Regions from separate parts of the Ruegeria sp. SCP11 genome, predicted to be linked through region 1. Evidence: riboswitches for the same ligand, from Rfam matches in the RefSeq annotation. Region 1 holds a riboswitch; each other region holds the start of a gene.

Region 1 (7,185 bases):
CAGGTTGGCGGTAGCCAGATAGTTTGTCAGTACTTTCAAAACCGACGCTGAGCCTAACTCACCGGTATGGAGCACGCGCCGACCCATTGTGGTCAGGAAAGGCAGGATTTGCTCAAAGGTCTCTCGGTCACATCCCGCGAAGATCGAGATATTGCCGGTAGCCGCCCGATGGCACCCCCCGGATACGGGGCAGTCGACCGCCGCGCCTCCGCGTTCGATAACCATGGCACCAAGGCGTTTGGCTTCAGCTTCGTCAGTGGTCGACATCTCCATCCAGATTTTGCCCGGTCCGACCTCGGGCAACATCTCTTGCATCACCGCGTCCGAAGCTGCGGGTGACGGCAGACAGGTGATGACCGCGTTGCAATCCCGCATCATCTGTGCCGGGCTTTCAGCGGCCTTAGCGCCTTGGGCCACGAACTCGGCCAACAGATCAGGATTCAGATCATGAACCGTCAGATCAACTCCGTTGCGCAACAGCGAGCACGAGAGTTTGCCGCCAACATTCCCCAAACCGATAAATCCGACTTTCATATTTCCCTCCTGACGGTCGCATTTTGGCCGAGTATCCTTGTTGCCTGCCGGAAACAAAAATGAATAATACGGCACGTAATGGTCAAAATAATTTGGTGATCAATGGACCGTCTGCCAAATCCCGCATGGTTGCGCAGCTTCGAATCCGCAGCTCGGCATCTGAACTTTACCACCACTGCGCGTGAGCTTGGCCTGACACAGACTGCCGTCTCTCTGCATATCCGCTCGCTTGAGGCTGAACTGGGGCAAAAACTGTTTACCCGGAACGCGCGTCGGCTGGAGCTTACCGAGTTGGGGCAGTCCTATTCTTTGACGGTGCGACGTGCATTGGCCGACATCGCTCTGTCCACCAACAGCCTGTTCGGCCCCGCTTCGCGCCAGACCTTGACGATCCGGGCGGCGATCTCAACGGCAACTTACTGGATAGCTGCGGAACTGCCTGATTTTACCGCGCAACACCCCGATATCCCCGTTCGTCTGATCTCGCACATCTGGAACGACAGTGTCGCCCCCGCTGATGTGGATGTGGAAATCCGGCTGGGTTATGGCGACTGGCCCGGTGTTCGAGCCGAGAAACTGACCGACGAATATCTTGTACCAGTATGTCGGGCTGATAACGGTTCAGCGGATCTGAGCGGCCTGCCGAAAAGCCCGCTCATCCACATCCTTGGATATGAGGACAACTGGACGCGGTATTTTCAGGCCAACGGTATCACAGCGACGCATCAGCCCCCTCAGCACTCGGTAGACACTTCGGTAGCCGCGCTGCAGCTTGTTATGGCAGGTGCGGGCTACGCGACGATGTTGGAGCGTTTCGCCAGAAACGCGATCCGGCAGGGTGCACCGCTAGACATCGCGGGCCCAGCGATTCCCTTTGCCCAATCGCATTACTTGATCAGCGCTCAAGGAGCCGCCCACCCGTCGGCGGCGGCGGGTTTATTTTGCGCCTGGCTGCGGGATCGGCTGGCCTCGGATGCCGCTGGTTGACACAACCTAGTCGCTTTTCTGATCTGAACGATTTCGTCTTACCCCTCGCGCTTGACAAGCCCCCTGCCCGTGCCGCATGTCCGGTGCGTTGGTGTCCATCACTTGATGGATGAAAAGGGAATGCGTCAACGGATCTTCCGCCAAACGCAGCCGCCCCCGCGACCGTGACCGGAGAGGGTGCCCAAAGCCACTGGCCCAAAAGGCCGGGAAGGCGGGACATCCGACAGAGGCCCGCCTCTGACATCCGCAAGCCGGGAGACCTGCCAGCACCCGAAGATGAATCCGGGCGGGGTGTTCCGGTGTCGGGTCCATGTCGCAACACGTGGCCCGCATGAAACCCCGTCCCCCGCAATGAGGATTTGGGGGATGAGAGACATGACCGTGACCGCACCAGTCGAGTTGCTGGTCTGTACCACGTGCCGCCGCGGCCTGCCCGTCGAGGACGACGCGCGACGGCCCGGCACCTTGCTTCACAAAGCGTTGGAACAAGCGGATCTGCCCGAGGGCATCACATTGAAAGCCGTGGAATGCCTGTCGAACTGTGATGAAGGCTGTTCCATCGTGCTGCGCGGTGGGCCGGATCGCTGGACCTTTGTCTACGAACACCTCAACGAAAACGACCATGTCGAAACCATTGTCGAAGGTGCCACCAAGTACCTCGCGACTGAGGACGGCTTGGTCAAATGGCGCGAGCGCCCCGAACATTTCCGCAAAAACTGTGCGGCCCGAATTCCCCCGATTGGAGCCCTGAAATGAGCAACCTCGAGAAACTCCCCGTCACTGTGATCACCGGCTTTCTGGGCTCGGGTAAAACCACTCTGGTCAAGCACCTGATGCAGAACCCGCAGGGCAAGCGTCTGGCCGTGGTGGTCAACGAATTTGGCGATGTGGGCGTCGATGGCGACATCCTGAAATCCTGCGCCATCCCGGATTGCCCGGCGGAAAACATCATGGAACTGGCGAACGGCTGCATCTGCTGCACCGTGGCCGATGATTTCATTCCGACCATCGAAGCACTGATGGCGCTGGAACCGCGCCCGGATCACATCCTGATCGAAACCTCCGGCCTCGCCCTGCCCAAGCCGCTGCTGAAAGCGTTCGACTGGCCGGATATCCGGTCGAAGATCACCGTGGATGGCGTGATCGCTCTGGCCGATGCCGAGGCCGTCGCCGCAGGTCGCTTCGCCCCGAATGTCGAGGCCGTGGACGCCCAGCGCCTGGCCGATGACTCGATCGACCACGAAACACCCCTGTCCGAGGTGTTCGAGGACCAGATCTCCTGCGCCGACATCATCCTGCTGACCAAGCCCGATCTGGCCGGTCCCGAAGGTGTGGCCAAAGCCAAGGAAGTCATCGCCGCCGAGGCCCCACGCCCCCTGCCCGTCGTGGAAGTGGCTGAAGGCGCCGTGGACGTGCGCGTCGTTCTGGGTCTGGAAGCCGCAGCCGAGGATGACATGGACGCCCGCCCGTCGCATCACGACGGCCACCACGACCACGAACATGACGATTTCGAAAGCATCATCGTTGAGCTGCCGGAACAGACTGACCCGGCTGACCTAGTTGCCAAAATCGAACGTCTGGCTAAAGAGCTGAACATCCTGCGCGTCAAAGGCTACGCGGCAGTTGCCGGCAAACCGATGCGCCTGCTGGTCCAGGCCGTAGGCGCTCGCGTCCGTCACCAGTACGACCGCCCTTGGGCATCCGGCGAAAAACGCCGCTCGCGTCTGGTGGTCATCGCCGAGCATGACGATATCAAAGAGGCCGAAATCCGTGATATCCTTGTTGGTGTGACCGAGGCTGCAGAGTAAGCCATGCATGTCGTCTTCCGCGAGAGCCACGGGTTAGAGGAAACAGAGACTCCAACCGATCTGGGCCAAAGCCCGGCGGATTTGGTGGTGCTGTCGTTCTCTGACAGCGACCTAGGCGCATTCGCGGCAGGCTGGCATCGCGGGGGCGGGTCCGAGGGTCGTATGCCAACGATGCGGCTGGCTAACCTGACGGCGTTGAAACACCCGCTGTCCGTCGACACCTATGTCGAACAGACGCTAGAGGGGGCCAAGGGTATTTTGATCCGCTTAATCGGTGGGGTGCCCTATTGGTCCTATGGCTTGCAGCAGGTTCTGACGTTGGCACAGGCCAAGGGCATCGCTTTGGCCGTACTACCAGCCGACGGGCGCGAGGACACGCGGCTGGACGACTACTCTACCCTGCCCGTCTCGACGCTGCGCCGACTGACGCATCTATGCGATACCGGCGGCGAAGTTGCAGCGCAGGCCGCTTTGGCACAGATGGCGCTGGCGGCCGGTCTTTACGCCGGGCCGGTGATGGGAGCCAAAACCCTCCCAGAGTACGGCGCTTGGTGCCCTGATCGTGGCGTTATTCCGGTCGACACGGCGTTTTCTGATGACGCAAAACGCATTCTGGTTACGTTCTACCGCGCCTATCTGACTTCTGCCGACACCGCCCCGGTCGCCGCGCTGATCAGAAGCCTGCGCGCCCGAGGACTCGAGGCCATTGGCATATTCGCCCCGTCCCTGAAAGCTCCAGCCGCCGCCGACTGGCTACGCGAGCATGTTGCAGCGCTAGCCCCGTCGGCCATCATCAACGCCACTTCGTTTTCGGGCAAAGGCGCGTCGGGCATCTCGCCGCTGGACGCCGCCAATGTGCCGGTGTTTCAGGTCGCCCTCGCAACCTCGCGCCGCAAGGCCTGGACCGAGGCGGAACGCGGCCTCTCGCCCGCCGACCTGGCGATGCATGTGGTTCTGCCCGAAGTGGATGGGCGCATATCAGCGGGCGTCGCGTCCTTCAAAGAACCTGGCAGGCGCGATCCTGACCTCGAATACTCGCGCTTTGCCCACCGGGCCGAACCCGAGCGGATCGACGCGATCATCGACCGTGTGACCGGCTGGCTGAGCTTGAACGACAAACCAAAAGAGAAACAGGTTCCGGCGCTGGTTCTCTCTACTTATCCGGGCAAAGACTGGCAGATGGCCCATGCAGTAGGCTTGGATGCTCTGGCTTCGGCTGAGGCGATGCTGTCCGACCTGCAAGGCGAAGGATATGACACTGCGCCTACCGAACCGATTGCCGAGGCACTATTGGATGCCCGAATTTCTTGGCCGCTGAAAGACTACCAGACGGCTCTGGCGGAATTGCCAGAGCAACTGCGTGCGGACCTGCAAACTGTCTGGGGTCGCCCCGAGGACGATCTCACCTTTGCAAACGACGCATTCCAGTTTACCGCCCTGAGACGCGGAAAAGCACTGGTCGCGCTGCAACCCGAACGTGGCACTCCAGAATTGCGCGATGACGACTATCACGACCTGTCGCGCACCCCGCGCCACAGCTATGTGGCCTTCTATCTTTGGCTGCGTAAGGGCCTCGGTGTGGATGCGCTGATCCATATCGGAGCGCACGGCACGTTGGAATGGCTGCCCGGCAAATCCGTCGCCCTGTCCCAAGACTGCTGGCCCGAGGCATTGATCCGCGATCTGCCTGTGATCTACCCCTTCATCGTCAACGATCCCGGCGAGGCTGCGCAGGCTAAACGTCGGATCGGCGCGGTCACACTGGGCCATATCCCGCCTGCGTTGAAGGAAAGCGGCACCCCGGATCGGATGGTCCGGCTGGAATCGCTGCTGGATGAGTTCTCGAACGCTGATGGCCTAGACCCCAAACGCCGGGACCGTTTGCAGGAAGATATTCGCGACGAAGCTCAGGCCATCGGGCTGGAGAGTGATCTGGGTCTTGATCAGGCCACCTGCACCGCAGAGGCAATCACCCGCATCGACCGTTTTGTTTGCGACATCAAAGAGAGCCAGTTCGGTGACGGCCTGCATATCTTTGGTCGCGTGCCTGAGGTGACCGGCAATTTCGACCCGACCCCTTCGGCGCTTGCTGAACGCAGTGCTTTAATCGACGCACTCGCGGGCAAGCGGATTGAGGCAGGGCCGTCCGGTTCACCCTACCGCGGCCGGTCGGATGTGCTGCCCACGGGGCGAAACCTTTACACAACCGACCCACGGTCCGTCCCTACACGCGCCGCCTATACGCAAGGCGTGAAACTTGCCGAAGAACTGGTGCGGCGACATCTGCAAGAAGAAGGCGACTATCCCAAGGGGCTGATCGTTGACATGTGGGGGTCCGCCACCATGCGGACAGCCGGGGAAGAGTTTGCCATGGCGTTGCACCTGTTGGGTGTCAAGCCCGTTTGGGACAAAGGCTCCGAGCGGGTTTCCGGTATCGAAGTGCTGCCTATCACAGACCTTAGCCGCCCGCGTCTGGACGTGACTCTGCGGGTCTCGGGCCTTTTCCGCGATGTATTCCCGACGCTATCGGCACTGTTCGGTCAGGCGATCCGTGCCTTGTCGGACCGCGATGAGGCATCGGACTGGAACCCCTATGCGGGGCATGCCCCAGCCGCGCGGGTCTTTGGCCCCGCTCCCGGCAGCTATGGCCTGAACATGACCCACCTTTCCGAGACCTATACGGATGAGGCCCGGTCGCAGGCTGGCGAGGCATGGCTTCAGGCCAGTTCCTTTGCTTTGGAAGGCGAGCAAATCGCGCAGGATGTCGACGGCATCACGGAACGCGTCGCCAACGCGGACAGTTTCGTCCACCTGCAAGACCTGACCGAGACAGATCTGCTGCTGGCCAATGACTATGCCACGCATGAGGCCGGGTTTGCCGCAGCCAAAAAGATCACCGGCGGTAATGCGCAGCTGTATCATTTGGACAATACCAACCCGGAAAACCCACGCGCCCGCACCCTGCCCGAAGAGATCAGCCGCGTTGTCCACGCCCGCGCTGCCAATCCCGGCTGGATCGCAGGGATGCAACGGCACGGGTTCCGCGGCGCGGCCGAGATCGCGGCAACGCTGGATCACATGGCCTCGTTCGCGCATCTGTCCGGCACGGTGGCACCGCATCTGTTCGACCTCTACCACGATGCCACCCTTGGCAACGAAGAGGTCGATGCCTTTCTGCAAGAGGCCAACCCGCAGGCGCATCAGGCCATGCAGGACCGGTTCCGTGCGCTGTTGGAAGCCGGGCTTTGGAATACGCGCCGCAATTCGATCCGCGCCGATCTGGAGGGTCTGAGATGAGCGCCCCCATTGTTCAAGGCTGGTGCCCCGGCGCACATCGCCCGATGATGTCGGGTGATGGATTGGTGGTACGGGTGCGGCCACGGTTGGCCCGGCTGAGCGCAGTACAGGCGCTTGGCCTGTGCGAACTGGCCGATCGGTTCGGCAATGGTACCATCGACCTGACCAACCGCGCCAACCTGCAAATGCGGGGGGTAAAAGAAGCCGACCATCAGGCTCTGCTTACGGAACTGGCGGCGCTGGACCTGCTGGATGCCGAACCCGGCATCGAAGTGCGGCGCAATATCCTTGTTACGCCCTTGTATGAAACGGGCGACCTGACCGCCCGGTTGGCACAACAACTGATCAACCGGCTGGGGGAACTGCCCGCCCTGCCCGCGAAATTCGGCTTTGCCATCGATACCGGCCCCGAACGCCTGCTGGTCGGCGACTCGGCAGATATCCGGCTTGAGACCGATGCCGAAGGGTTGATCCTGCGCGCCGACGGGAGTGAAACCGGATGCCGCGTGTCAGAAGCGGAAGCCATCGACCGGGTAATTGCTCTGGCTAAGTGGTTCGC
Region 2 (7,185 bases), on a different contig from region 1:
CGAAGGTATTCGCGGGGCGGTCATAAATCTCGGTCGGGCTGCCCACCTGCTGCACCACACCCTGTTTCATCACCACCACACGATCGGCCAGCGTCATGGCCTCAATCTGATCGTGGGTCACGTAGATGGTGGTCACCGCCAGTTCGTGACTGAGGTTCTTGATCTGCGCCCGTGTCGAAACCCGCAGTTTGGCATCAAGGTTCGACAGAGGCTCGTCCATCAGGAATACGTTCGGTTCCCGCACGATGGCGCGGGCCAGAGCCACACGCTGCCGCTGACCGCCCGACAATTCGGCGGGTTTGCGATGTAGGAAATCGTCCAGCTCTACCATTGCGCTGGCGCGTCGCACCTTTTCGTCGTGGGTGGACGGGTCGATCCCACGCACCTTCAATGGAAACCGGATGTTCTCGTAGACGTTCATGTTCGGGTAGAGCGCGTAACTCTGAAACACCATTGCCACGTCTCGGTCCTTGGGCTCCAGATCATTGACTACATTGCCATCGACCAGAATTTCACCTTCGGTCACATCCTCAAGACCGGCGATCATACGCATCGTGGTGGTCTTGCCGCAGCCCGACGGACCCAGCAGCACCAAAAACTCGCGATCCGCGATGGTCAGGTCGAAATTGTGAACCCCGACAAAGGAACCCCAGCGTTTGCCGACGTTGCGCAATTGAATTTCCGCCATGGTGCCCCCTGAAAGGAATCGTTTGCATACGTTTGCAAAACTGTAATTCGCATACATCAAATCAGGCAAGACTTTTTTGCATACGTATGCAATTATATGCCGAAACGCCGAGTCGAAAGCCCGGCAATAATCCTGTAACCCCTTATCAAAGAACGGAAACTGCCGTGAACTTCCAAGCCGAAAAAAAGTTGGTCTTGTCCTTCTACGATGTACTCGACAGCGCAGAAGGAATCGAACTGTCCTCCGTTATGACCCAATTCTGCGCGTCCAATATGTTATGGCGCGGCTTTCATCCGTTCGATGAAATCTCCGGTCCGGAAGAGGTTGCGCGGCAGTTCTGGCAGCCGCTGAAACAGAGCCTGACACGCTTGCAGCGTCGGCAGGACATCTTTTTTGCGGGCAAAAATTCACTGAGTGAAGGCGGCGTTTGGGTAATATCCATGGGTCATCTGATGGGCCTGTTCGACGCGCCGTGGCTTGGCATTCGTCCTACGGGAAAGATGGCCTTTTTGCGTTATTGCGAGTTCCACAAGATCTCAGGAGGTAAGATCACCGAAACGGCAATGTACTTCGACATTCCTCACCTTATGGTGCAGGCAGGACAAAATCCCTTTCCACCGCAAACAGCCGCGCATCTGGTGCAACCCGGACCGATGACACATGATGGGCTGCTATTTTCTGATCAACCTGTGAGTGAAGGCGAAAAGACGCTGGCGGTCATCAACGCCATGATCTCGGATCTTGGGCAATGGAACAGTGTTCTTTCTCTTGAAGATGAACTGGCCCAAACTTGGAATGACGACATGATCTGGTGGGGTCCGGAGGGAATTGGGGCTACCTACACGATCGAACGTTATGCCAAACAACATTCCGGGCCGTTCCGCGCATCATTTTCTGATCGTTCGAAAACCGACCATGTCTGCCGTCTGGCCGAGGGTCATTACGGAGGCTTCTTCGGTTGGCCGAATTTCACCGCCGTACCCATAGGTGGTTTCATGGGTATGCCCGCCACTGGGAAGGCTGGCGAGTTTCGAGTAATCGACATTTACCGCCGCGCAGGGGACAAGCTGGCCGAGAACTGGATCTTCATCGACCTTCTACATTTTTGGAAGCAACAGGGCCTGGATATCCTGAACCGCACAACTCAAATCGAAACATCGTGAAAAAAAGGCCAATCCCGTTGGAACCGTCCCAGAGCCTAATTGGACTGCAATTTGATAGACTACAGTAAGTCCGCCTGCCCTTGCGCGACAGGCAAAAGCTGCCCGCATTTCGCTGACCCGCAGCCCGACCTGTCGCTCATCCCTATATCCCAGGCTCGGGACTCATTCTCAGCTATGACGATTGCCGCGACTGGGATGCGTGAGCGGAAGGCATTTGTACAGCGATTGTATCGTGTTGCAACACTTTGCCAGTGCTTCTGTTTGCCGAACATGATCAGACATGTTCACCACTCGCTATTGGAACAGTAATTCATGCCAACCTTCGACAAAACTGGGGGCCTGATCCCAGCGAAAAGGGTGGTTTCCAACCTTCACCTTCTTTGATGTCGCGCCGTTCGGAACAGCAACAAAAACACGAAAACCGATCCGATCGAGGTTGTCACGATTCCAACTGGAAGTTCCTGCGGGGCCAGCAAGAGCCTACTTAGAATATCCGAACCCGTTAACAACGCCGCTCCGACCAAGGCCGCTGTTGGCAACAGCCGGCTATGCAGGGGCCCAGCGATCCCTCGGGCGATATGGGGAACCATCAGGCCGACAAACCCAATCACGCCTGCTACGGAGACAAAGACCGCGGTTGCCAAAGCCGCAACGAAAAACATGCTGAAGCGCAGGCTCTGCACCGGAACACCCAGCGTCGACGCCGTCACGTCTCCGGTCAACAAGGCATCCAGCCAACGACTGCGATACAGCGAATAAGTCAGGATCAGCAAAAGTCCGACACCGACGAGCGGAAAGGTCTCCCATCGGGCCAGACCAAGGCCGCCCAGCATCCAGAAGATGACCGAATGCGCGGCACGACTATCGCCCGCGAAAATCAAATAATTTGTGATGGCGGAGAACAGGAATGATACTGCCAGACCTGCAAGGATCAGTTTTTCTGGCGCACTTGTTCGTAGTGCGTGCACAAGTGCCAGTACAATTCCCGAGGCGATGATGCCCCCACAAAACGCAGCCAACGGCAAGGTCCAGAAACCGAGAAGATCGCCGGTCACCGTGATGACAAACACCGCTCCGGCTGCGGCACCCGAGGACAGGCCGAACAGAAACGGATCAGCCAGATCGTTGCGGGTGGTTGTTTGCAGGACAACGCCGACAATGCCCAAACCGGCACCGATCACCGCAGCAAACAAGGCGCGCGGCAAACGCAAGTCAAAGACAATACGATGCGCAGGTTCCATATCTCCTTGAACCAGCCCAGTACCTAGCAACACCGCGTCGAACGCATCTACGGCAGGAATGGCCGTTGTGCCGTACACGGTTGAAATCAGCAAAAGGGCGGTCAATACGACCGCCCCCAGCATAAGTACAAAGCCAAATCGGCCCATATCAGTTGATGCCCGGATGCATGGCCTGAACCATTTTCGAGATCGCCGCAATGTTTGCCGGTCCGGGGGTCAGCTCTTCGTAACGCAGGCCGATCCAACGTTCGTTCTTGACCGCATCTGTTTCAGACATCACCGGGTGTTCCTGCAGAAACTTAAACGTATCCTCGGCGCCATTCCCGGTTTGATAGTCCAGCAATACCAGGAACTCAGGATTCGAGGCAGCTACGGCCTCCCACGAGGTGCGGCCCCAACTGGTGTCCATGTCATGGGTGACGTTTTCACCACCAGCAGCTGCAATCATTGCGTCAGGAATGGCAAACTTGCCCGCGGTGAAAGGTGCATCCGCCGGGCCGTCCAGTAGGAAGACGCGGGGCTTGGGAAGATCCGCCGTTTGGGACTCAAGGGCCGCCAGCTCGTCTTTCCAGCCTTTCACCAGTTCCTCAGCCTTGTCCTCTACATGCATGACTTTGCCCAGACGCAGGACGTCATCGAACAGCAGGTCCATGCTGGCCTCGGGGCGTTCTTTGTCCAGATGCACGCAGCTTTCAGTCAGGATCATGGTCTTGATGCCAAACGGCTCCAAAGTGTCTGGCGTCACGTCGCCGCCGGGCTTCATGCCATAGTACCAACCGGCAAAGAAAATATCGGGCTCAACCGCGACGAGATTTTCTACCGTCGGGTATTTAGGCGCCAGTTCGGGGATATCTCCGCGCAGGGTGTCGAATTCAGGACTGGTCTTGTACCAACCCGTAATGCCGGTCAGGCCGACAATCTTGTCTTGCAGACCCAGCGCAAAGGCCATGTCAGTCATGTTCATGTCATGCACGACCAAACGCTCGGGCTGCTCGTCAAACACCAGCGGCTTGCCGCAATTGTCGACCATAACTTCATGCGCGGACGCGCCGCCTGCAATGGCAGTGGTCAACGCCACGGACCAGAGGTGTTTCATCTGAGGATGTTCCTTTGTTCAAGTTGAAACAGTGGTTTTTCGGATATCCAGCGCCGGGATCACGCGGCCTTCATGGTGAAAGCACAGGTAATCGACGCCAAAGGTGTCACGTACGTGTTCAGGCGTCAGCACCTCGGCCACCGGGCCAAAACTGGTGATACGGCTGGATTTCATAAGCGCCACGTGTGTGGCAAATTCGGGGATCATGACAAGATCGTGGACGATCATCACCACGGTGATCCCTAATTCAGCGACCAGGGACAGCATCCTCCCCTTGGCGTCCGGATCCAGATGATTTGTCGGCTCGTCCAGAAACAGCAGCGAAGGGTTCTGAGCCAGAGCGCGTGCGATATGGGCACGCTGACGCTCGCCCCCGGACAGAACAGACATCTTTTTGTCCGCAAGCGCATCCAGACCGGTCAGTTGCAATATTCTAGAGAGCTCAATGGCATGTTCCTCGGCCGATCGGTCAGACCGGATTGGTATCTGACCCAAGGCGACATACTCCCACAGCGACAGCCTTCCGTCCGGCAATTCCTGCTGACTGACCACGGCAATCATTCGGGCACGTTCGACCGCTGTCATCTGTTTGAGGCTGTGCCCTTTGACCAGTACATCCCCCAGCACCAGATCAACCGCACCACATAAGAGATTCAGAAGCGTCGTCTTGCCCGCACCGTTCGGCCCGGCGATGGCCAGAATAGCTCCTTCACCTAACTCGAATGAGGCCTGTTGCAGCAAAACGTCCCCGTTAAGTGCATAGTATTCAAGATCGCGGGCAACCAAAAAAGATGAGGTCGTCATGAGCGTTCCTCCGCCTCGATCCGGGGCAATCGCGACAAAGTCTTACGGTACAATGGACGCGGCCTGTCTGTCGCGTTTGTCCACCCGTCAGTGCTGTTTTGGAATTGTTGAGCAAACTCAGCCAGAGCCCGGATATCCTGTGCGGTCTCAATATCACCGAACAGGTATTGCGCCTTGCCACGGGCCTGAAACCCTACTGTCGTTGGGTGTGCGCAGCCTGCCATGCAAGCAATTTTGCGAATAGTGAAACCCGAAGGCAGTTTGCCCTGTAAGGATGTACGTAGCGCTTCGGCCTTGTCTTCGCCTTTGCACGTCGAACAAATCAGCAGGTGATGATCAGGTTTTTTCGGCATTGCCCACTCCGCTTGTTGCCAAGCGCGAGCAGAAGGTGCCGACAATGTACACACGTGACAAACGTGCCATCAAAGCCTCCTTCCAGGACGCCCCGCCCCGGGTTGGTTAAATACGCGATGGCAGGTCTCCTGACTTGCGGGTCGATGCTTGGCCTCCCTTCCCGGCCATTGGCCAGTGGGTATTTGGCGTCGCTCACCGCTTACAGTTGCGGGGGCAGTTACGGACTTGGTGCCTGTCGGCCAACCTCACCGTATTCCCTTTTCATCCCGTGGCAGCACCAGCGGGAACCATCGAAGGAAGGATGTGCACGAGAACTGGAATTTGGTCAAATGATTTTTCAAGACTGCGAACAGTTTCTATGAGGTTTAAACAAATAGGTCGTTGTTTGCCGAAATGCGGTGGTCTTCGCACACTCCACAATTATCAACCCTATACATCCGGTTCTTCTCTCAGTATGGACAGCGCTTCGACGTTGATCCGTCTGTTGGACGCTCTGAGGGTGGCCGCAGCACCCAAAAGAGCCAAACCATGAAACAGACAATTGCTGATGCCCTTGCACGCAAAGGGTACACCACGCTCACACCAGTTCAGGAGGCCGTATCGGCACCAGAACTTCAAGGGCGGGATCTGCTGGTCTCGGCCCAGACCGGATCGGGGAAAACCATCGGGTTCGGCCTAGCCATCGCGTCTACCATATTGGGTGATGCTGAGGTCTTTGACACCAGCGGTGCGCCTTTGGCACTGGTCATCGCCCCGACGCGAGAGCTAGCCATGCAGGTCAAACGTGAACTTGGGTGGCTTTACGCGGATGCAGGTGCCTTCATTACCTCCTGTGTCGGCGGCATGGACATGCGCGATGAACGCCGGGCACTGGCCCGTGGTGCACATATCGTTGTAGCGACACCGGGACGCCTGCGCGATCACATCACGCGCGGCTCGATCGACCTGACGGCGGTGCGTGCAGTGGTGCTGGACGAGGCTGACGAAATGCTCGACCTCGGGTTCCGTGAGGATTTGGAGTTTATTCTGGAAGAAACGCCAACAGACCGGCAAACCCTTCTGTTTTCAGCCACCGTACCCCGTGCCATTGCCAATCTTGCGACGCGGTACCAACGGAATGCCGAACGCGTCAGCACCGTCAGCGAGCGTAAACAACACGCTGATATCGAGTACCGTGCGTTGAAGGTCGCCCCACGTGACGGAGAAAACGCGATAATCAACGTATTGCGGTATTACGAGGCGCCAAACGCCATCGTCTTTTGCAACACCCGCGCCATGGTTGGGCGTCTGACTGCCCGCTTGTCGAACCGCGGGTTTTCGGTTGTGGCCTTGTCCGGTGAATTGACCCAAGGCGAGCGTTCAAATGCGCTGCAAGCGATGCGCGACGGACGCGCCCGGGTCTGTGTGGCAACTGATGTCGCCGCGCGAGGGATTGATCTGCCGAACTTGGACCTTGTGGTTCACGCCGAGCTGCCAAACAGCCATGAAACTCTTTTACACCGTTCGGGTCGGACCGGACGTGCCGGGCGCAAAGGCGTCAGCACTCTGATTGTTCCGCCAACCTCGTTCAAAAAAGCCGAACGGCTTTTGAAGTTCGCCAAGCTCACGGCCCAATGGGGCGCGGCGCCGTCGGCTGAAGAGGTCAACGCGCAGGATTTGGCGCGGATGTTCGGTTCGGAGGACTGGCAGGCAGACGTTACTGACAGCGAACGGACCTCGGTGGATGAACTGGTGGCGAAGTTCACGCCAGAACAACTCGCTGCCGCATATGTCCGACAATACAAACGGCAGCACTCCGCGCCGGAAGAGCTGAGTGATGTCACTACCACTACGCCAAAG
Region 3 (7,185 bases), on a different contig from region 1:
CAAAGGTGTTTCGAGTCAGTCAACTGCCATGCAGGTGGCGCTCTTCCATTTCTCGGGCAAATTCGCTGAGCCGCACCTGAAACTGACGCCGGAATCGCGCCTGACCCAGCCGCAGCGATTGCAGCAACAACCGAGCGGGTAGAGACTTGGCGGCAAGCGACATCTGAATGTTCAGACGGGTACGGCGCTGCGACAAAGCCAGAAACTCCACGGTCGTCATCCCGTTCATGCCCTTGCTGGACGCTTCAAACCTCATATGCGACGGTGGTTCACACTCGGCCATTTGGATCGCAACATGACGCGGCTTACCGCGCAGCTTGAATTCGGTTTCCCACTGTGTTCCCGGCACGACTCCCATATGGCCCGATAGCCGACGCACCTCGACACCGCGGCGCATCGCCATACGTTCAAAGCGTTCAAAATCGGCAACCATTTCGAACACCGAATTGATCGGGGCCTCAATATCTTCGCGCGCTGTAAACTGCATGGCGGTTCGTGGTTTTCGTCCCTGGTGGTTCAGTATCTTGTCAGTCCAGCGTATCCGCAAGCCAGTTTTGCAGCAGGAAATGCGCAATGGCCCCCTTCCGAGCCGGCAGCAATTTTGGGTGCTCCCCGGCAAAGGCCTGCAGCATCTCAGGTTTGCTAACCCACATTGCATCTTCGATTTCCACGGGATCAAGGGTGATCTCGCGCGACAGCGCTTCTCCAGCGCAGCCAAACATCAGAGATGCTGGAAACGGCCAAGGCTGACTGGACAGGTAGCTGACCGTGCCAACGGGCACCCCTGCCTCTTCCATCACCTCACGCCTAACCGCCGCCTCCAGCGTTTCACCGGGTTCAACGAAACCGGCTAGCAGCGAGTACATCCCCTCGGGCCACCCCGGTGATCGACCAACCAATACCGAATCCCCGTGGGTGATCAGCATGATAACCACCGGGTCGGTGCGCGGGAAATGCTGACCGCCACACTCTGGACAGCTGCGCTGCCATCCGGCCTGCGAGACCTCGCTGGCAGCACCGCAGCGCGCGCAGAACCGATGGGTTTCGTGCCAGCCGATAACTGCCTTGGCCGCTGCAGCCAGTTCCGCATCACGGGCGGACAAGCGGGTCATGATCCGGCGCAACTCGGCAAAGACATGTCCTTGGGGCAAGTCCGGATGCTGCTGTTCGGACGGATCGACAAAGCCGCCGATCTGCGACATGTCCATCCCCTCGGGCGACCAGTTCGAAATATCCAGTGCAAAGACCGGTTCGCCGTCTGAAAGACCCAGAAACACGGGTTCTTCGATGCTGCCGCCGGGCCCGCTTTCAACCAACCCGTGCGACATGGGAATGAGCCCCAGCTGATCGAGCCCTTCCCCCTGAACCAGCGGTTTGCCACGCCACAGCAACAGGCAGGACGCCTTTGGATGTGCACGTACCCGAGCCAATTTCTCGACATCACCTCGAATATGCGCCGCGCGATCCAGCCCCGAGCTGCCAAACGTCACAAGTTCTGCGTGTTTCATCAAAAATCCTCTGGCACGTCGACACAGGGCTGCCACGGCTGCCGCGACAGTGCAACGGCAATTTGCAACGCCCTGAATCCCGAGGCCGTCAAATGATCACAGGTCTGCGTTACAAGTTGCAATTACTATACTTTTTGGCGAAAACGCTTAACATATAACTGCTAAAAGTAGAAGTTTGCCACAGTCTCTTTCCCCCTCGCACACGTCAATGAAGATCAGGATTCTGGCAACATCCGATTTGCATATGAACCTTCAGGGATTCGATTATTATTCCGATCAGGCGGATCCTGCGATCGGCCTAAGCCGTACGGCCACCCTGATCCGCGAAGCGCGGAAAGAAGCTGAGGCTGATGGCGCAATCGTCCTGTTGTTCGACAATGGCGATTCTTTGCAGGGTACGCCCGTAGGGCAATGGGCGGTCGAGTCGGAAAATGCGCCGCATATCCTTATGCGAGCCTTCAACCACCTTGGGTATGACGCAATCGGGCTGGGAAATCACGATTTCAGTTTTGGTCTGGATGTTCTGGATCGCGTGATCGCCGACGCCGCCTGCCCGGTGATTTGCAGCAATTTACACCGCCAGGATGTAGGCTTTGCTTGGCAGGATCAGGTTATTCTCACCCGGGAGACCAATCAGGAAGACCAAGGAATATCACTAAAGATCGGTGTGTTCTCGGTGCTGCCGCCGCAAACCACGAAATGGGAAGCGCATCGGCTCAAGGACCACGTCGCTGCGGAAGATATGGTGTCCTGCGCCCAACAAAAGGTCCGGCATTTGTCCGCACAGGGCTGCGACGTGATCCTTGTTTTGGCGCATACAGGTCTAGGGCCCGCTGACCCGGAACCGGATCTGGAAAACGCGATTATCCCACTTGCTGCCATCGAAGGCATCGATGCTTTGATTGCAGGGCACTCACATTTGACATTGCCGGGTCAGGCGCATGAAGGCCTAGAGCATGTAGACGCCACATTAGGTCGGGTGCACGGAAAGCCTGTGGTCATGCCCGGCGCGGCGGGATCGAACCTTGGGGTGATTGACCTGATTCTCCACCGCGCAGGCAATGGAAAATGGACGGTGCAGGATCACAAGACCGAATTGCGATCCGTCTGTCCTGCGATAGCAGGCGAACCGCCGATCCCAATCCCAGAAGACCTAAAGCTGGCGAACCTTTTCTCTGCAGCGCATTCGGAAACGCGCCGCCGCGCAGCGCAACCCGTAGGCCATAGCGATTTTCCTCTCCACAGCTATTTCAGCTTCTGCGTGCCTGACCGGGGTCTTACCTTAGCCGCGGCGGCCCAAGCGGCGGCCCTGCGCCCTTATCTGCGCGGGACACCCCTTGCCGAATTGCCCATTCTGTCTGCATCCGCGCCCGCAAAGTTCGGAGGTCGCGCAGGCCCCAGACATTACACCGATGTCCCTTCTGGTCAGCTGTGCCTGCGTCACGTCAACGATCTATATGTGTTCCCTAACGAATTGCAGGCCGTGGTAGTGACCGCCGAGCAGGTCGTTGATTGGCTGGAAATGTCCGCAGGCGTTTATAACCAGATCACGCCTGGGCACAAATCCGAACTGATCCCTTCTAACCGTGCAGGGCATAATTTTGATGTATTGCTTGGGCTTACCTACCAGGTTGACCTGTCACAGCCTCCCCGTTTTGAGGCCAGTGGAGACTTGACCGACCCTGCACATCGACGCATTCTTGATATCCGGTTCGACGGCCGCCCGCTGATCCCGGGCCAGCGCTTTGTTGTTGCGCTGAACAATTACCGTGCCAATGGCGGCGGCCACTTCCCCTTTGTCGAACAGGCAGAGCCCATAGCTCTACCCGTACTGCCGATCCAGCGCCTATTGTTGGATTACCTGTCTGGCACCTTGCCGCAAGACCCGCTGCAACACGCTGCTCGCCCCTTTCACCTGACATCTCTGCCCGGCGCAACTGCGCTGCTGCGCACCGGCCCCATGGCCCGACCACATCTGGAAGAGTTGGCAGAATACAACCCGCATGTGATCGGAGAAGACGATGAAGGCTTTCTGCTGATCCGATTGACGTTCTGACGGGTTGTCTTTTCTCTGGCCATTCCCTATATCGGCCTTGAGAGGTTGGCGCGGGCGAGCGCCTCGCCAACCTGGTCAGGTCCGGAAGGAAGCAGCCACAACGAGCCCCGCTTGGGTCGATGTCCAACCTCTCACTTCATTCCACCCCAAAATACGCATTCAACAGTCGACTATGTTCAGTCGATTAACCGTGGCCAGACGGCTGCGCTGCGACGGGCGAAGGCACCGATATGACCAACTTCGGGCAGGCCAAACTCAGACGGAGACAACAGATGGCGGCGTGCGTTCGCTCCATACAGATCGGCCAGACGCCAAACCGCTTTCTGCGGCACAAGATCGTCATCCTCAAAGGCGAACAGATCCACGGGCGTATCAGTCTGCGCCCAACGCGCTTTGGGAAGGGTCACGCCAACTTGAGGCAGATAGTTGCGCGGCGCGGTGCACCAACTGCGCCACTGCCAATAGACACTGGCAGGCAAGTCCGCCCCGAACCCCAACGCCTTCCCCGGCAAATAGCCCAGAGCTTTGACGGCCAAGGGTGCATGGCCGTACCAGAACAACAAAGCCAACGCTCTATAGGGCCAAGGGTGATCCGACACTGTAACCGGGCCGGAACAGACACAGATCATACGGTCGATCTGATCGATATCAGGTTGCACTGGCCCCAGCATACCGCCGACGGAATGACCGATGCTCCACTGCCGCACATTGGGGAATCTCCGCCGCATTTCGGTTCGTGCGGCGGGCATGTCGATTAAAGCCCAATCTGCCATCGTAGCCTGCGCCTGTTTCAATGACCCTCTCAGAGAATGGCCAAAGTCGCGATAGTCATATGTCAGGCAGGCCATGCCTCTTTCGGCGGCCATCCAACGAGCGAAATGTTGGTAATAGTCCCGCGGCACGCCGGTCGCGCTGTGGAGAACCACAGCGGTTCGTGGCTTGCCTACCGGCAGATACAACCGGGCCGCCAATTGGGTGTCACCGGAAGGAAAATGAAAATCCTCGGTCAGTACGGCTTGCGCAGCGTCCAGCATATTACCCTCAATCTGAACTGATTAGTTCACTCGCCTAATCGGCATTTTTTGCCCCGGCGAGTCAATCCCGTTTCAAAATGACCACGCGTCCACTTCGCCACACCAACTGGCGCTTGACACCGGCCACCCGCACCCGCTAGCGATTGCGTGATGGTTCTCGTCCCCGTTACCGGGGCGGGATGAAAAGGGAACACGGTGCGGTCCTGACCGGGAAATCGGAATGGACCAAAGCCGAGACTGCCCCCGCAACTGTAAGCGGTGAGCAATGCCGAAACACCACTGGCCGCAAGGCTGGGAAGGTCGGCAAAGCGACGACCCGCAAGTCAGGAGACCTGCCATCGAACCAAAACCGAAACTCGGGCGGGGTGTCCGGGCAGGTCGTCAGCACGCTGTCACACCTGATCCACGCCCCCCGTCCTACGCGCGGAGGGCGCAATATGATGTGGAAGACAAAGACGCACCAATTCACTGCAACCGTGTGTCAGCGGACGGGCAGATCCTGCCCGGCTCTGGCCCAGATGGCACGCGCGGTCGTGCAGGCGATGGAGGTCGCCGTCCCCGCGACGACCCCTGATTTTGAGATCGATGGCAACAGCGAACTGACCTATTGCGGGCAGGGCTGCACCGCGCGCTTCCGGGCAGAAAAAGATCAGATTCGGATCTTTTGCGGCACCAGCGCAGACACCTCGATTGAGGCGCTCGACAATTACGCGGATATGCTGTTCGGCCTCGACTTTACCATGCGACCCGCTGGTATGTTGCCGACCCCACCCTGCGCCATGCTTGAGGTTTCGGCCCTTGCACCGCAGCCGGCAAAACAATTGGATCGACAAGTGGGGCTCTGATCTAGCGATCCTGCAGAGGACGCGCGGCCCATTCCAACTGGCCATCGGTTTCGACAGCGCAGGGCCGCACCGAGCGCAGGCGTTCTAGCGCCGCGTCGGGATGTTCATCGTGTTCGACCATGAGGCGCAGAACGATCATCCCCGACCGCCCGCAACCACCGCGGCAATGCACCAGCACTTTGCCCGCGCGAGTAAGGATATTAGCCGCGGATGCACTGACCTCGGTCCAGGCTTTATCAATTGCAGGGGGAGGAGCGCCAAAATCCTCAACCGGCAAATGCGCCCAGCCAATCGCATCTCTGCAAAGATCGGCTCCGAACTTGCCCGCACCTTCTTGCAGCATCTCGACCTCGGTGGTCATGGAAATTACCAAATCCGGCTGCCAGTTTCGAACCGCATCTAGATCTTTAACATAGTCGCCACCTCGCCCTGGCAACGGCGATAGGCCAACGGTTCCGTTGCCCACCTGTATAGAGTGTATTGCGAACTGGCCCACAGAAGTTCCTCCTCCGGCGGTTTTAAGACGGGCAATCTGCCGTGCAAACCGAAAATCGCCCACGGCGGCTGTGGACGTGGGCGGCGGGGGCCTCTACGCTGCATTCCTGAACCGAATCCGACAGAGCAGATATGAACGACACGCCAAGCCCCGCCTATCAGGTTCTTGCCCGCAAATACCGCCCCGAAACCTTTGCCGACCTCGTCGGTCAGGACGCGATGGTACGCACGTTGAAAAACGCGTTCGAGGCTGACCGGATCGCACAGGCCTTCATCATGACCGGCATTCGTGGCACCGGCAAAACCACCACGGCGCGGATCATCGCCAAGGGCATGAACTGCATCGGCCCCGATGGCGAGGGCAAGCCGACAACCGAGCCATGCGGCAAATGCGAACACTGCGTGGCCATCATGGAAGGCCGCCATGTCGACGTGATGGAGATGGACGCCGCGAGCCGGACCGGCGTGAACGATATCCGCGAGATTATCGACAGCGTCCGCTATCGCGCGGCAAGCGCCCGCTATAAGATTTACATCATCGACGAGGTTCACATGCTCTCGACCAGTGCGTTCAACGCGCTGCTCAAGACGCTTGAGGAACCGCCCGAGCACGTGAAGTTCATCTTCGCTACGACCGAGATTCGCAAAGTGCCCGTGACGGTCCTTTCCCGATGTCAGCGGTTCGACCTGCGCCGGATCGAACCAGAGGACATGATTGGCCTGCTCAACAAGATCGCGGCTGCGGAAAACGCACAGATCGCCGATGACGCGCTGGCGCTGATCACCCGTGCGGCTGAAGGCTCGGCCCGGGATGCAACCTCGCTATTGGATCAGGCAATCTCTCACGGGGCGGGGGAAACCAGTGCCGATCAGGTGCGCGCGATGTTGGGTCTGGCTGATCGCGGGCGCGTGCTGGACCTGATGGACATGATCCTGCGCGGCGACGCAGCTGGCGCGCTAACCGAATTGGGCGGGCAATATGCTGAAGGCGCGGACCCGCTGGCCGTGCTGCGCGATCTGGCCGAAATCACCCATTGGGTATCCGTTGTCAAAATCACGCCGGACTCGGCCGACGACCCCACCGTATCTCCGGACGAGCGGGCGCGCGGTCAACAGATGGCCGAGGCCCTGCCGATGCGCGTTCTGACTCGCATGTGGCAGATGCTGCTGAAAGCGCTTGAAGAGGTCTCGGCTGCGCCCAACGCCATGATGGCGGCTGAGATGGCCGTCATTCGCCTGACCCACGT
Region 4 (7,185 bases), on a different contig from region 1:
AAAAAAATCGCGCTCGTGCCGCCGCATCGAAAAAGGGCGGCAACGCGGTTCCAATGCGCAAGAAATAAGCTGAAACTCTCGGTTGCTTTAGAACTAGCATAAGGGTTTCGGTTCGGCAGAAATGCTTATGCGGGCGTGGGGTTTTCTATTCGAAAGTTGGAAACCCCACTCCTCAGGCGACGGCCAATAGGGGAAGCGCGAACCTTTCGCTTCCCCATATGCATCAAACTTCGACCTCAACCTTGCCGATCGGGTTTGAACAACAGGCCAGAATGTAGCCCGCTTCGACATCATCCTCGGAAATACCTCCATTGTGTACCATGTGAACCTCGCCAGCTGTCTTTTTAACTTTGCAGGTTCCGCAAACGCCAAAGGTGCAGCCTGACGGAATGTTCAACCCGACCGAACGCGCAGCGGCCAAGACCGTGTCGGTCTCGGCGACTTTGGCGGTGACACCAGAACTTGAGAACAGAATCTCGGCGCTGCTATCATCGTCCAGAATGATATCATCCAGTTCCGGCTGATCCGCCTCGGTCTCCACAGGAGCGCCGAAGCTTTCCTGATGGTAGTTGTCCATGTCAAAGCCCAGACCGGCAAGCGCATCACGCACGGCTTGCATGAAGGGCTCCGGGCCACAGCAATAAACCTCGCGGTCGAGATAGTCCGGCGCCATGAGGCCAAGCATAAGCTGGTTGAACTGGCCCTGATATCCAGTCCACGGGCGGTAAGGATCGGGTTCCTCAACAACAAACTTCAGGTCCAGACCGTGCGTCCGGCTGGCCATCTGCTCTAACCGCTGGCGGAAGATGATCTCTGAAGGCCGTCTGGCACAGTTGATGAAGACAACATCCAGATCGCGGCCTTCATCCCACATGCAGGTGGTCATCGACATCATCGGGGTGATGCCGGACCCGGCCGAGATGAACAGAAATTTCCCCGCTTTGCTTTCTGCATTACTGAACAGCCCTGCGGGGCCAATGGCTTTCACCCGCATACCAGGTTGCAGGTTGTCCAACATCCAGCGTGTGCCGATGCTGTCGGGCTGGGCCTTGGCGGTGATCGTAATCGACCGTGGCCGCGAAGGAGAGGAAGAGATCGTATAGGTGCGATGCACCACCCCACCCGGCTGGTCCGGGGCCAGGATTTCCAAGGTCAGAAACTGTCCGGGCTGATACGCGAATTGCGCCCCCGAAGGAGCGCGAAACGAAAAGCTCGCCGTGTTCGGCATCTCGGGAACGACCGAAACGCATTCCAATGTTTCAGTGTCTTGCCAGACAGTTACTGGCGCGCTGAAATCTTTCATTTCCCTCACTCCGCCGCTATCGCGTCAGGTGCCAAGCGATCCGCCAGCGTGTTGCAGTACCAGTCGACAAACTGCAACACACCGGATTCCTGAGTGACTGAATATGGGCCGGGCACGTAGGCCGGGCTGTTGATGCCCAGCTGATTGTCTTCGACGACTTGGCGATCTTCGTCATTGGTAGCCATCCAGACCTCGGTCAGGCGTTTCAGATCGTAGTCGACACCCTCAACAGCGTCCTTATTAACCAGCCATTTCGTAGTGACCTCGGTTTCCGTCGGACTGATCGGAGTAACGCGGAAAACAATCGAGTGGTCTGCAAGAAAATGGTTCCAAGTGGTTGGGTAATGAAACTTCAGCAGCGACCCTGCATCCGCAAATGGCGATTGGCCCAACCAACGGCGCACAGCGGACTTGCCATCCATCGTATAGCTTTCCGCGCCCTCGTTCAGCGGCATTCGGGCCAGGCGGTATTGCCCGTCGCTATGCAGGTAGAATTGTGAGGGCAGTCCAGCGGCTTCGCAGCGATCGAAATGGGCCTGCATACGAGGTGGTGTTTCACCACCTTCGATACCTGTTATAGCAGGATCGTCGGGAAAGGTGCGGCACAGCGACGGGTGATTTCCACCGCAGTGATAGCATTCGCGGTTGTTTTCCCAGACCAACTTCCAGTTGCCTTTCTCGATGATCGAGCTTTCAAAGGCGACCTTGGCATTGGCCAGATCATGCGGCTCAAGGTAGGGGCGAGCGGTGTTGGCAAAAGTGTCGAAGTCCGGTGCTTCTTCTGCCAGACAGATATAGACCAACCCGGCCAGCTCTCGGCAGTGAACAGGTTTCAAACCGTGCTGTTTCGGGTCAAAGTCCGGCCCCATATCCCGGGCCCAGAGAAGCGAGCCGTCCAACTCGTAGGTCCACTGGTGATACGGGCACACCAGCTTGGGCGCATTGCCCTTGGCTGCTTTGCATATAACCGAGCCGCGATGGCGACATGTATTGTGGAATGCCCGGATTTGATTGTCTGCGCCACGCACAATGATCACGCGATACGCGCCGACAGTGTGGGCTACATAGTCTCCGGCCTTAACCAGTTCGCAGGCCGGAATGGCAAACAGCCAGTCGCGATAGTGAATGGTTTCAAGATCAACCTGAAAAACCTCCGGATCGGTGTAAAAGGCCTGTTCCAATGCGTAACCCGATGTTCTACGGGCCAAAAGGGTTTGAATATTGTTCACTTCTAGCTCTCCTGCCGCGCCCCGTGGCGTAGCTTGGGCAGATGACAAAGGAGACCCGTCCGGAGACGTGCGAGGATCACGTCCGAAACCTGTGCCCCCCACCGCCACCCGCGGTTTGACATATCTGAGAGGCTGGTTTCCGGACTTGGAAGGGGCTTGCGCCCGGTTTCGACACCTTCCCGGAATCCTCGTTCCAGTGGTTGATTGCCGAACCTGACCTTCGTTACCGTTGCGGGGGCAGTGCCGGAATTTCACCGGCTTCCCAATTCTCTGCTGCTTGAGAATCAAACAGCAGCACCTCACACGCGCAGGATATTTCCGGCACGTATCGGCGCTGAAATGCTTGCGACAATTCCAGCGCCAAAACAGACATGGAGAACTTAGGTTTGTGTTACTGCATAATGCGTTTGATTGAAACGTTTCTCAGACCGTCAGAACACCGTCCATCACAAGCTGCGCGATTACGGCATCGAACTTCTCAATCGTCTCGTCAATCAATGCGGGCGTGTGGGGCAGCCCCGTGACACACGAAGTGTGGGACATGAAATCCACCCCATGCGCCAAAAGCCCGTCCTTTAGCCCCCTGACTAATGCCGGAGGCGTCTTACGGATTTGAGCCGCATCCAAGCCCTCGATCGAGCGCGCTCCGAAATACAAATGGCAGGTCGAACTGTCACCATAGGCCGACGCTTGCACCCCGTGTCGTGCGAAGACTGCATTGAACCCACGGCGCAAGCGTTCGGCCATTGCATCGGCATGGGCTTGCACATCGCCCGTGGAAAGAATCTCCATCGCACGCACGGCGCCGGCCGCAACCATCGGGGCCGCGTTGAACGTTCCTTTGTGGCTGACCGGGGGGGACAAGCCATCACGGTTTGCCGCCGGGCTTAGAAGTTCCATCAGATGCGCTTTGCCTACAACCGCACCACCGGGCAATCCTCCGGTCACGATTTTGGCAAGTGTGGTCAGGTCTGGTACGACACCGTCCCGCGCCTGACGCCCACCAGGCGACCAGCGCAGGCCGGTGATGACCTCATCAAAAACCAGCACACAGTTCAGATCGTCCGCGATTTGCCTAATGCCTGGTAGAAATCCATCAGGCAACGGCACAGATCCATAATTTGCACCAGAGGCTTCGACGAAAACTGTCCCGATAGTGCCGTCCACTTCCAGCAAGGTGTTTATCCGATCCAAATCAGGTGGTGCGACAATTGTCATGTCCGATATTGCTTGTGGAACACCCAGAGACGGGGGCGTGTTCACACCAGGTTTGGATCCAGTAATCAGGAGATCGTGCCAGCCGTGAAAATGCCCGTCGATGCGCAGCACCTTGTCCTTGCCGCTGTGGGCGCGCGCAACGCGCAACGCTAACATCGTTGCTTCGGTCCCTGATCCGGTAAAGCGCACACGTTCAGCTGACGGGAATAGTCGGCTTAGCCATTCCGCCCACTCAACCTCTAACGGATGGCAATCACCAGTATAGGGCATCCGGTGCATTTGCTGGGCGACAGCCTCGACAATTCCAGGGTGAGCATGACCCAAAATCTGGCTCGCGGCACCAAGTTTGAAGTCAATGTAGCGCTTTCCTCCCACATCCCATTTTTCTGCCCCCAAGGCGCGTTCGAAATAGACGGGGTCCGGTGCGCGGTAACGCAATTCGTGACTTACGCCACCGGGCATCACGGCGCGGGCACGAGCAGCAAGGGCTGTGTTTCGGGGTTCAGAGACCATTCGACTATTTTCCATGGTTTAAAACGATTGCCTTGGGAGAAAGATAGGCGGCAAGTCCGGCCAAACCTTTCTCACGCCCAATTCCGCTACGTTTGACACCGCCAAAAGGTACGGAGTCATTTGCCGTTAGAAACCCGTTGACGAAAACCTGCCCCGCCTGAACCTGTCGGGCTAGGCGCAGGGCGGTATTGCCGTCACAGGTATAAATCCCTGCGACCAGCCCAAAGTCAGAGTCATTGGCCAGCGCCAGTGCGTGATCTGCATCGTCACACAACTGCGATACAAGGACCGGGCCAAATACTTCATCTCTGGCGATCTCAGACTGCGGTGGAGGATTGGCGAAAATCGTAGGTGGGTAGAAATACCCGTTCGGATATGCCTCCAAAACACTGCGACTGCCACCAAGCGCCAACCTGTGACCTGCGGCCTTGGCACGGTCTACAAATCCTTCGACCCGGGCGATTTGGCCCGAATTGACGAGTGGTCCGATATCCGGGCTGTCTAACGGGTGGCCCAATGTCATGGCGCGTGCTTTCGCGGCGACCTTGGAAATCAGCGCCTCGTGAATGCCCGGCGTACAGACTAGCCGCGATCCAGCGGCACAGACCTGACCTGCATTAAAAAAAATACCACGCAGCACGCCCTCCGCCGCCGCATCAAGATCGGCGTCGTCCAATACAATGATCGGAGACTTGCCCCCCAGTTCCAACGTCACACCAGCCACTGGAGCCGAGGCCGCTTGCATTACCTTACGTCCTGTCGCGGTCGAGCCGGTGAACGTTACATGGTCGATCTCCGAATGCCCTGCCAACTGCGTGCCGATATCCCCGCCACCCGTCACCACATTGAACACCCCATCAGGCAATCCCGCTTGCGCAGCAATCCGGGCAAGCATAACAGCCGTAAACGGAGTCAGTTCAGAAGGCTTTGCGACCACTGTCGCCCCGGCTGCCAAGGCCGGTGCAACGCCGCGTGCCAGTGTCGAAACCGGGTAATTCCACGGAAGTATATGAACAGTGACACCAACTGGTTCATTCACCGTAAATACCGTCTGATCCGGGCCGCTCGGAATGGTATCGCCCTGCAACTTGTCACAGGCTCCGGCATAGAAACGGAAGTATTCTGCAGCGCGCCCGACATCCCGAAGCGCCTGCGGCAATGGTTTGCCTACATTGACCGCCTCAACCGCCCCCAAATGGTCAGCATTTTCTGTGATCAGTTCCGACACGCGGTGCAAAATGCGAGCGCGCTTGTCGGGGTCGCAATCGGCCCAGACTTTCAGCGCTCCACGTGCGTGCTTAACCGCCCGATCCAACTGACCTGCATCGGCATCGGGAAATGTTCCGTACATTTTCCCAGTGGCGGGGTCAGTCATCTCGCGCGCCGCACCTTTACCCATCACAGCGGCCCCACCCAACCACTGGCATGCGGCATTGAGGTCAGTATCCAAACGGGGATGCTGGATCATGCGGACCATCCAATCTGCTGACGGGTCAAGCGAATACCGAACTTATTGCCGTTTCTGACCACGTCTTGCTCAGACGTATCCATGAAACAGGTATCGGTGGCGTCATTGTCCAGCACCTCAAGGTCACCAAAAACACGAGCCAAATCAGGTCCACCGAACCATTTCTGCCGCACATCTCTCACATCCACCCAACCGGGCGGATTCTCTACGGGTGACTCTGATTGCGCGTGCCGTTCTCTGCGTCCACGACGCTGTACGGAAGCGGTCATGTCCAATCAGCTCCCTTTGCATCCTTTGTCATAAAGCAGGAAAAAAGGCCTGTTGGACAAAAGTTATATTCTCACCAATTGATGAGCAGAACTTATGAATGAGGCCCACCTTTTGATTATAAAACACTTGATGTCGCCAGCGTAGTTTGCAGTTTCATCGCCGTGTAGGGAGACAGTACGGCTTACCAGACCGCAAATGCCAACGGTTACCTGGCGGCGTTCCGCAACAATTTGGGTGAATGACTCGGGGATGTCTGCTTTTGAGGTGGCGGGTCAGCAACTGGAATTGGTTTCATAGCGACTTCAGACAAATGGCCCCACGTCACATACAAAACCGCGACCACGAACAGTGGCAAAAAACCAAAACCCTAGCTCATGTTTTACGGAACAAAACTCTATCGCTAAAGCGGTTTTCGGAGGCGCAATTTCCCGAAAATCTACTTGACACCAGAGCTCTTACCACAGCGGCCAGTTTCTAACATTCAATCGCGTCGGGTTTCAAAACCATCAAACTTTCCGACTCAAGAAATCTTTGATGCCCGTAACTACCGGGCGCAGAGCGCTCATATTTGCGTTGTCGCCCATGTGGGCCACACGGAAAACCTCTTCCCTGTTTGTGCCAAAACCGCCAGCGATACGAATGCTGTGATCAGCAACCAGGGCTGCCACCAGGTCCGAGGATTGAAACGCCGCCCCGGCCCTGACGGCCGTTACCCCGGGCGCGCGCGCACCGACTTGGATTTGCATCTCGAACCCCATCGCCTGCATCGACCGGCATAGGTAATCGCGCGCTTCGCTGTGGCGAGCGTATCGGGTGTCCAGCCCCTCGGTTAAAATTTTGCGCAATGCCACATCAAGTGCCCGGACGCCAGCCACTGGCATTGTCGTCAAGCTCGGATGCCAATCGCGCGCAGCGTCGTATTGATCCCGCCAGCGGAGAATGTCAGTGAAGCCACCGCGTGGAGTTTGTTTGGCCTCGATCTGCGGCCAGACATGGTCTGCCACGGCCACAAGTCCCAGACCCGGCACGGATTCCAACCCTTTCTGGGATGCCGAAGTCATAATCGACACCCCCCAGTCATCCATCTGGGCCGGGCACGTGCCCAGTGCACTGACGGAATCGACCAATACCGGCACGCCCTCGTCCCGGGCAACTCTGGCCAACGTATCGACCGGGTTCAGCAA

The links. Region 1 has a riboswitch for cobalamin ahead of ABLN94_RS00325 (DUF1636 domain-containing protein). Riboswitches for the same ligand answer to the same signal wherever they lie in the genome.
Region 2: another riboswitch for cobalamin. It lies ahead of ABLN94_RS16110 (DUF1636 domain-containing protein); the one in region 1 lies ahead of ABLN94_RS00325 (DUF1636 domain-containing protein).
Region 3: another riboswitch for cobalamin. It lies ahead of ABLN94_RS19590 (hypothetical protein); the one in region 1 lies ahead of ABLN94_RS00325 (DUF1636 domain-containing protein).
Region 4: another riboswitch for cobalamin. It lies ahead of ABLN94_RS16095 (aromatic ring-hydroxylating oxygenase subunit alpha); the one in region 1 lies ahead of ABLN94_RS00325 (DUF1636 domain-containing protein).

The regions. Positions count from the first base shown of each region.
Region 1 is NZ_JBDZYG010000001.1:63,470-70,654, reverse strand. Features, by position in the region: gene ABLN94_RS00335 (NAD(P)-dependent oxidoreductase) at 1-534, opposite strand, end outside; gene ABLN94_RS00330 (LysR substrate-binding domain-containing protein) at 637-1,521, shown strand; cobalamin riboswitch at 1,594-1,803, shown strand; gene ABLN94_RS00325 (DUF1636 domain-containing protein) at 1,897-2,277, shown strand; gene cobW (cobalamin biosynthesis protein CobW) at 2,274-3,329, shown strand; gene cobN (cobaltochelatase subunit CobN) at 3,333-6,626, shown strand; gene cobG (precorrin-3B synthase) at 6,623-7,185, shown strand, end outside.
Region 2 is NZ_JBDZYG010000010.1:90,215-97,399, reverse strand. Features, by position in the region: gene ABLN94_RS16140 (ABC transporter ATP-binding protein) at 1-688, opposite strand, end outside; gene ABLN94_RS16135 (ester cyclase) at 721-1,851, shown strand; gene ABLN94_RS16125 (FecCD family ABC transporter permease) at 2,223-3,197, opposite strand; gene ABLN94_RS16120 (ABC transporter substrate-binding protein) at 3,241-4,188, opposite strand; gene ABLN94_RS16115 (ABC transporter ATP-binding protein) at 4,207-4,992, opposite strand; gene ABLN94_RS16110 (DUF1636 domain-containing protein) at 4,989-5,345, opposite strand; cobalamin riboswitch at 5,448-5,653, opposite strand; gene ABLN94_RS16105 (DEAD/DEAH box helicase) at 5,875-7,185, shown strand, end outside.
Region 3 is NZ_JBDZYG010000014.1:117,487-124,671, forward strand. Features, by position in the region: gene ABLN94_RS19565 (SRPBCC family protein) at 20-487, opposite strand; gene nudC (NAD(+) diphosphatase) at 528-1,508, opposite strand; gene ABLN94_RS19575 (bifunctional 2',3'-cyclic-nucleotide 2'-phosphodiesterase/3'-nucleotidase) at 1,717-3,564, shown strand; RNA gene ffs (signal recognition particle sRNA small type) at 3,603-3,701, shown strand; gene ABLN94_RS19585 (alpha/beta hydrolase family protein) at 3,741-4,598, opposite strand; cobalamin riboswitch at 4,733-4,952, shown strand; gene ABLN94_RS19590 (hypothetical protein) at 5,036-5,443, shown strand; gene ABLN94_RS19595 (protein-tyrosine phosphatase family protein) at 5,445-5,804, opposite strand; gene ABLN94_RS19600 (DNA polymerase III subunit gamma/tau) at 6,071-7,185, shown strand, end outside.
Region 4 is NZ_JBDZYG010000010.1:82,498-89,682, reverse strand. Features, by position in the region: gene ABLN94_RS16105 (DEAD/DEAH box helicase) at 1-68, shown strand, start outside; gene ABLN94_RS16100 (hybrid-cluster NAD(P)-dependent oxidoreductase) at 224-1,303, opposite strand; gene ABLN94_RS16095 (aromatic ring-hydroxylating oxygenase subunit alpha) at 1,309-2,532, opposite strand; cobalamin riboswitch at 2,646-2,849, opposite strand; gene ABLN94_RS16090 (aspartate aminotransferase family protein) at 2,956-4,263, opposite strand; gene ABLN94_RS16085 (aldehyde dehydrogenase family protein) at 4,268-5,731, opposite strand; gene ABLN94_RS16080 (hypothetical protein) at 5,728-6,000, opposite strand; gene ABLN94_RS16075 (pyridoxal-phosphate-dependent aminotransferase family protein) at 6,508-7,185, opposite strand, start outside.